Regions from separate parts of the Cedecea sp. Ae19-4 genome, predicted to be linked through region 1. Evidence: riboswitches for the same ligand, from Rfam matches in the RefSeq annotation. Region 1 holds a riboswitch; the other holds the start of a gene.

What was found. A riboswitch is a leader RNA that binds a small molecule or an ion and turns the genes downstream of it on or off. The one in region 1 is predicted to bind thiamine pyrophosphate.
Region 2: linked by a shared signal. The riboswitch ahead of AAIE02_RS09995 (TenA family protein) and the one ahead of thiB (thiamine ABC transporter substrate binding subunit) in region 1 are both predicted to bind thiamine pyrophosphate.

Annotation. Positions count from the first base shown of each region.
Region 1 covers NZ_JBCHWG010000002.1:1,018,533-1,021,955, forward strand. Annotated here, with positions in the region: gene thiP (thiamine/thiamine pyrophosphate ABC transporter permease ThiP) at 1-1,552, opposite strand, end outside; gene thiB (thiamine ABC transporter substrate binding subunit) at 1,528-2,511, opposite strand; TPP riboswitch at 2,543-2,644, opposite strand; gene sgrR (HTH-type transcriptional regulator SgrR) at 2,680-3,423, opposite strand, start outside.
Region 2 covers NZ_JBCHWG010000001.1:2,098,797-2,102,219, reverse strand. Annotated here, with positions in the region: gene AAIE02_RS10005 (ABC transporter permease) at 1-323, opposite strand, end outside; gene AAIE02_RS10000 (ABC transporter ATP-binding protein) at 320-1,060, opposite strand; gene AAIE02_RS09995 (TenA family protein) at 1,057-1,737, opposite strand; TPP riboswitch at 1,797-1,898, opposite strand; gene AAIE02_RS09990 (LLM class flavin-dependent oxidoreductase) at 2,062-3,084, shown strand; gene AAIE02_RS09985 (DUF1349 domain-containing protein) at 3,109-3,423, shown strand, end outside.

The DNA of each region.
Region 1 (3,423 bases):
AAAGCAGCAGTAGAAGTAGCGCTGTGACAGCGCCTTCCTGGCTGCGGTAAGAGCTGATCTGCTGATACAGCCAGAAGGGCAGCGTGCGGAAATCTTCATTGCCGAACAGCGCCACCACGCCGAAATCGCCAATCGACAGGACGCAGGCAAAGGCCAGTGCCTGGGCTATCGGGCGTTTCAGCGCTTTTAGCTCAATAAATCGCAGGCGATTAAAGCCGCTGATATTCAGCGACTGGCAAAGCTGAGTGTAGCGTTCTGCCACGTCTCGCATGGGGTTTTCGAGCACCTTTAAGGCGTAAGGAATCGCCATCAGCGCATTGGTAAAAATAACAATAGCGTCGGCGGATTGCGGCAGGCCCACGGTATTGTTTAGCAGCAAGAAGAAGCCGGTGGCGAGGACGATGCCCGGCATCGCCAGAATCAACATGCCGCTAAGTTCAATGGCCTGCCCGGCGAAGCGTTGGTTACGCAGCCGAAGTTCACGCGAACTCCAGAGCAGCATCAGCGTCAGCGTCACGCTGACAAGCCCGGCGGCAGTGGCAATTCTCAGTGAAGTCCAGAGCGCGTTCCAAAGCGCTGGCTGCCGCAGCACGCTGCCCATGCTGCCGTTAATCCCATCGACCATCACCGCTAGCAGCGGGGGGAGCAGCAGCACCAGGGCGAGCACAATAAGCAGGCCATCACTAAGTTTTCGGCGCAGAGAATCCTGTGGATCGCGCCAGCCCTGAAGCTGGCTGACGCCGACGGGAATCGCCTTGCTTAGCTTCTGACTCAATAACACCAGGCCAAGGCAGCACGCCATTTGCAGCAGAGCCAGCAATGCCGCTTTGGCGGGATCGTAGTCGTAGCTTAATGCCTGAAAAATGGCCAGCTCGATGGTGGTTGCCTGCGGGCCGCCGCCCAGAGAAAGCACGGTGGCGAAGCTGGCGAAGCAAAGCATAAAAATCAGGGCGCCAACCGGGAGTAGCTGGCGGCGCAGCCAGGGCCACTCGACGAAACGGAAGAAATACCAGCCCTGCATCCCCAGCTGTGCCGCCAGCTGACGCTGTTCCGAAGGGATATTGTTCAGCGCCTGCAGCAGAAGACGGGTCGCCATCGGCATATTAAAGAAGACGTGCGCCAGCAGGATGCCCTGCAGGCCATAAGGGGAAAAGTGCCATTCAACGCCCAGCCAGCCGCAGAGCGTGGCCAGCCAGCCTTCTCGCCCATAAACGGAAAGAATACCGAAAACGGCGACCAGCACCGGCAGCACCAGCGTCATGGCGCACAGCCTCAGCAGCGCCAGTCGGCCAGGAAAGCGGCGGCGGTAGAGCGCGCGGGCTAAAAAGATGGCCGGGAAAACGGAAAGTGCGGCGGAAAGAAAGGCCTGCCAGAAGGAAAAGCGCAGGACGTGCCAAAGATAGTCGTCCCGCAATATGGCAAAGACATCCGTCTGCGGAGCGTTAAGCCACAGCGCCAGAAAAGCCGCCAGGGCTACCGCCACGACCAGCGTTGCGGCAAAGAGCCCTGGATACAGCCAGCCTGGTATTAGCGGCTGACGGCGCGTTGCCATTCATTGATCCATTCTGCGCGCTGGGTGGCCACCTGCTGAGGGAGAAATTCCAGTGTGGTTTGCGGCTTCACCAGGCTGTCGAAGCCCGCAGGTAATGCCACGTTGGTCACCGGATACATCCAGTTGCCGGTAGCAATGGTGTTCTGGAAACCTGGCGTGGTGATGAATTTGATAAATTTCTCGGCGAGTTCAGGCTGCTTGCTGTTCGCCAGTCGGCCCGCGACTTCAACCTGCAGATAATGCCCTTCGCTGAAATCCGCGGCGGCGTAGTTGTCTTTCTTCTCTTCGATGATGTGGTAGGCCGGGGAGGTGGTGTAGCTCAGTACCAGGTCGGCTTCCCCTTTCAGGAACAAGCCGTAAGCTTCGCTCCAGCCTTTGGTGACGGTGACGGTTTTTTTCGCCAGCTTTTGCCAGGCTTCCGGGGCTTTGTCACCGTACACTTTTTGCATCCACAGCAGCAGGCCAAGCCCTGGAGTGCTGGTGCGCGGATCTTCGTAAATGACCTTCCATTTTTGATCGCTTTCAACCAGCTCTTTCAGGCTTTTGGGCGGGTTTTTTAGCTTGTTCTTGTCGTATACGAAAGCAAAGTAGCCGTAATCGTAAGGCACGAAAGTGGTGTTCTTCCAGCCGCCGGGCACCTGAAGGGTGGCGTTTTCGACGTTAGAGGGGGCAAACAGTTTGGTTTGCGTGGCGGCTTCTACCAGGTTGTTGTCCAGCCCCAGCACGACGTCTGCTTTGCTGTTCTTGCCTTCCATGCGTACGCGGTTCAGCAGAGAAACGCCGTCTTCCAGCGCCACAAATTTTAGCTCGCAGTTACAGTCGGCCTCAAAGGCTTTCTTCACCGCCGGGCCTGGGCCCCAGTCGGCGGCGAACGAGTCGTAGGTGTAGACGGTTAATACAGGTTTAGCGAAAACGGGCATGGCGGCCAGCGCCAGCAGCGGCAGAAATTTTTTGAACACTTTGCACCTCAGTAAAAGGGGGCAAAGGAATTGAGTTGAGTGTCTCAAATCCCTTCGCCGGCGTTATCCGGATCAGGTTCGACGGGTATTATCTCAGCGCGGACAAACTGTCCTGGCACCCCGTTGAGCAGGGAGGATTCTACTGATTTCCTTTGGGTTACGGAAGCGTTATGGGCCCGGTGGGGCAAACCAGGCAGATTTGAAATCAAACCAGCCTAGCGTGTTCATCCGCACCCCGCGCATACTGCGCTGGCCTTCAATGCGCAACCAGTGGTGAATCAATGGGATAACGTCATTGCGCTCCAGCATTTGCTTGCACCATTCAGGCAGGGCCAACGTTTTGCTGTGCCAGCGACGGGCATCGCCCTGCCAGTCGCCAGGGATGCATTTTTGAATCAGCGGGACTTCGTAAAGCTGGGCAAACAGAGAGTATTCCAGCGGCATGGTGAAGTTCACGCTGTTCAGCCAGATGTCGCTTTCGGCCTCGCCCTGATGCCACTCAGCATAGTCTATCTCCTGCACAACCAGCTTCACGCCCTGCTCTGCCAGTAATTCGGTCATGATGCTGCTGATCACCCGGTGCTCTACGTGGTCGCGGTAGTAGGTGAGCGTTATGCTCTCCAGCCCGGCGGGTTTAGGGAGCAACGGCCCGGGCCTCGAATGGTGCCAGCGGGGGAGCAAACCATAAGCCGGGAACCAGTACTGCTGATACTGCTCTGTAGCGCGGTAGATAAGGTTAACCGGGGAGAGAATATGCCCAATCCACTGGCGCACGCTTTCGTCAACGCCAAGGCTGGATCGGCTGTCGAACAGCAGATAGTAGCAGCCTTCTTCCGGGCGGCTTTCGACGGCTTTTTCACTGTCCGGCATACCCTGGAGCTGCACCCCGCAGCTGGACTCCTCGCCAACTTC
Region 2 (3,423 bases), on a different contig from region 1:
AACACCGGGATTGCCTGACTGGTGAGTACCAGCGGCATCAGCCAGCGCTGGAGGCGGGGGGAAAACATCATGCCCAGCGCCAGGCCTGCACCGAGGAGTACGCCCAGAATTAGCCCGCTGATAATCTCTGAGGCGGTGACCAGCGTGTGCCAGGCGAGATAATCGCGGCCATCCCATAACGCCAGTGCCACCGAAGCGGGAGAGGGCAAAAGAAAGGCGGGAATATTGCCGAGGGTAAGCAGATACCAAAGTAGCAGCAGCCCGGCAAAGACGGTCAGCCCGCGGCGCAGGCGTGTAGCAGGGGTGTCTGAAGTCAGCTTCATTCGGCGGCCCTGATCAACTGTTGCAGCAGCCCGGCCTGGCTTTGGAGTAGATCTACATCGTCCGGCGCGCGGGGCGGCTGCCCGGCAATAACATGCGTATCGTCGATGCCCGCAGGCCAGCGGGAGAGCACCAGCAGGCGGTGGCTGAGCCGACAGGCTTCCATCGGATCGTGAGTGATCAGCAGCACGGTATTTTTTGCCAGCAGCCTGGCCGCCAGGTCCTGAATGGCCGTGCGGGTGATGGCATCCAGCGCCGAAAACGGCTCATCCATCAGCACTATCGGGCGCTTTTCGTAAAGCGTCCTGGCGATGGCGGCACGTTGCCTCATCCCGCCCGATAGCGAAGCTGGCAGGGCTTTGGCATAGCCAGCCAGCCCGACCTGCTCAATCAAATGTTCCGTCCATTGTCTGTCGACCGCCTCACCACGCAGGCGAGCTCCGAGGGCCACGTTCTGCTCAATGTTGAGCCACGGGTAGAGCAAATCTTTCTGCCCCATCCAGGCGATACGCCCGGCAACCGGCAGACCGTCGCTGCAGGTCACGCTTCCGCCACTGGCCTGCGCCAGCCCGGCGATAATCTTTAGCAGGCTGGTTTTACCGGCCCCGCTCGCGCCCAGCAGGGCAACGAAGCTGCTGCCGGGAATATCAAAATTCAGCTGCTCAAAAATGGTCTGCTGGCCAAAGCGCAGGCTGAGATCGCGCACCTGAATGCCCGGCGAAGTCGCGCTGTCGGTCATGAGGCATTCAGCCCCATCTGCCAGAACGCGGATTCAAGCTGCGTCGCGGTGGTAAAAATCTGTGATAGCTCTGAGAAACGGCTTTCCGCGCCACGCTGGTGGCCTACGTTTTCGAGCAACTGCACAGCGGCCCGCACGCCGGTGAGGTAGCCTTCATCGCCATAGTTACGGATCCAGTTCGCGTAGGGATTGCCTGCCATCACCGTGTCGGGGCTATGCAGCAGGCCAAGGCCGATTTCTGCATATCCGGCCACGCAGGGCAGCAGCGCAGCCAGCAGATCGAGCGCGTCGCCTGAATGGCCAATATCCAGCACGTAACGGGTGTAATTCATGGTTTCTGGCGCTTCCGCCTCGGCCACTATTTGCGCTTCGTCCAGGCCCCAGCTTCGACAGTAGGCCACATGGAGCGGCAGCTCGGAGACAATGGCATTCAGCGATGCGGTCGCGGTGCGCATTTCCGGCAGCGTGCGAAGCTTGCTGACCAGCAGGGCGTAGGCGCGGGCAAAATGAATCAGGAAAAGATAATCCTGGGTCAGATAGCGCTTGAATGCGGCTTCAGGCAGCGTGCCGACAGCAAGCTGCTGCAGAAAAGGGTGATCGACGTAATCCTGCCAGTGCTGGCCGGCCTGCTCGCGCAGTCGTCCGTAAAGACCGTTTTCGAAAAGTGGGGTGTACATGGGACCTCCTGGGTAAGTGGAGATCCGGGCGCGCAGAGGTATGAACAGACAATAACAGAGCTGTGATTGCCGACCGTCCCTTCGCTGGCATGACCCAGATCAGGTTCAAAGGGTTCGGCTTACGCCATCTCAGCCCATACAGGACACCCCTCGGAGGTGCCTGTTATACGACATTTACTTTTTGATTACAATCGCCGGGCGCTGTGTCTGACCTTGCTGAAAGCGACGATCCGTTTAGTGCGGTATCGCAATATTTTGCTGGCACTCGGGGCGGGAATTTTGTCACTGTAGGCCGGTTACCTACGAGTCTAAGGATGATATCCGATGAAAAAGATTGGTTTTCTCTCGTTTGGCCACTGGTCGCCTGCCGCCCAGTCCGGCACGCACTCTGCGGCGGATACGCTGCTGCAGTCCATCGATCTTGCCGTTGCTGCAGAAGAGCTTGGCGCGGACGGCGCTTACTTCCGCGTGCACCATTTTGCTCGTCAGCTAAGCTCGCCTTTCCCGCTGCTGGCGGCCATCGGGGCAAAAACCAAACGCATTGAAATCGGCACCGGCGTGATCGATATGCGCTATGAAAATCCGCTTTACATGGTGGAGGACGCGGGGGCGGCGGACTTGATATCCGGGGGCCGCCTGCAGCTTGGAATTAGCCGTGGCTCGCCGGAGCAGGTGATCGACGGCTGGCGATATTTTGGCTATGTGCCGGGCGAAGGAGAGACCGAAGCCGATATGGCGCGCCGTCATACCGAAGTGTTCCTCGAGGCGCTGAAAGGGGACGGTTTTGCCGAACCTAACCCGCAGCCGATGTTTCCTAATCCGCCGGGGTTGCTGCGTCTGGAGCCGTTTTCTGCCGGGCTGCGGGAGCGAATCTGGTGGGGAGCCAGCTCCAACGCGACCTCGGAGTGGGCCGCGAAGTTAGGGATGAACCTGCAAAGCTCCACGCTGAAAACCGATGAATCCGGCGAGCCGTTTCATATCCAGCAGGCGAAGCAAATCCGTGCTTATCGGGCCGCGTGGAAAGAGGCGGGCCATACGCGTGAGCCACGCGTTTCCGTCAGCCGCAGCATCTTCGCGTTAATGGACCAGCGCGACCGCAACTACTTCGGCGGCAGCGGCAAAGAAGGCGATCAGGTTGGCTACATCGAGCCACAAACCCGGGCCATTTTCGGCCGCAGCTATGCCGCTGAACCGGAACTGCTCATTAAGCAACTGGCGCAGGATGAAGCGATTGCTGAAGCCGACACGCTGCTGTTAACCGTGCCAAACCAGCTGGGCGTGGATTATAACGCGCACGTCATCGAATCTATTCTGAAGCACGTTGCACCAGAGTTGGGCTGGCGCTAAATAAAACAGGGAAAAGGTCATGCTATGAGCGAGGATTTTTACTGGATTAATGAGCCAAAAGTCTGGCAAGAAGGCGACGGCGGGCTGACGGTTGTCACCGATGAACAAACCGACTTCTGGCGCAAAACATGGTACGGGTTTGAGCGTTTCTCCGGCCATTTTTATGGCTGCAACGTGCGGGGGGATTTTACTTTCCAGGTGAAGGTCAAAGCTGAATTTAGCGCACTTTACGACCAGGCCGGCATCATGCTGCTGGGGGATGAATCCCACTGGCTAAAAGCGGGCATCGAGTTTAACGACGACGCGCCTGCCATTGGCAGCGTGCTGACGCAGGGCCAT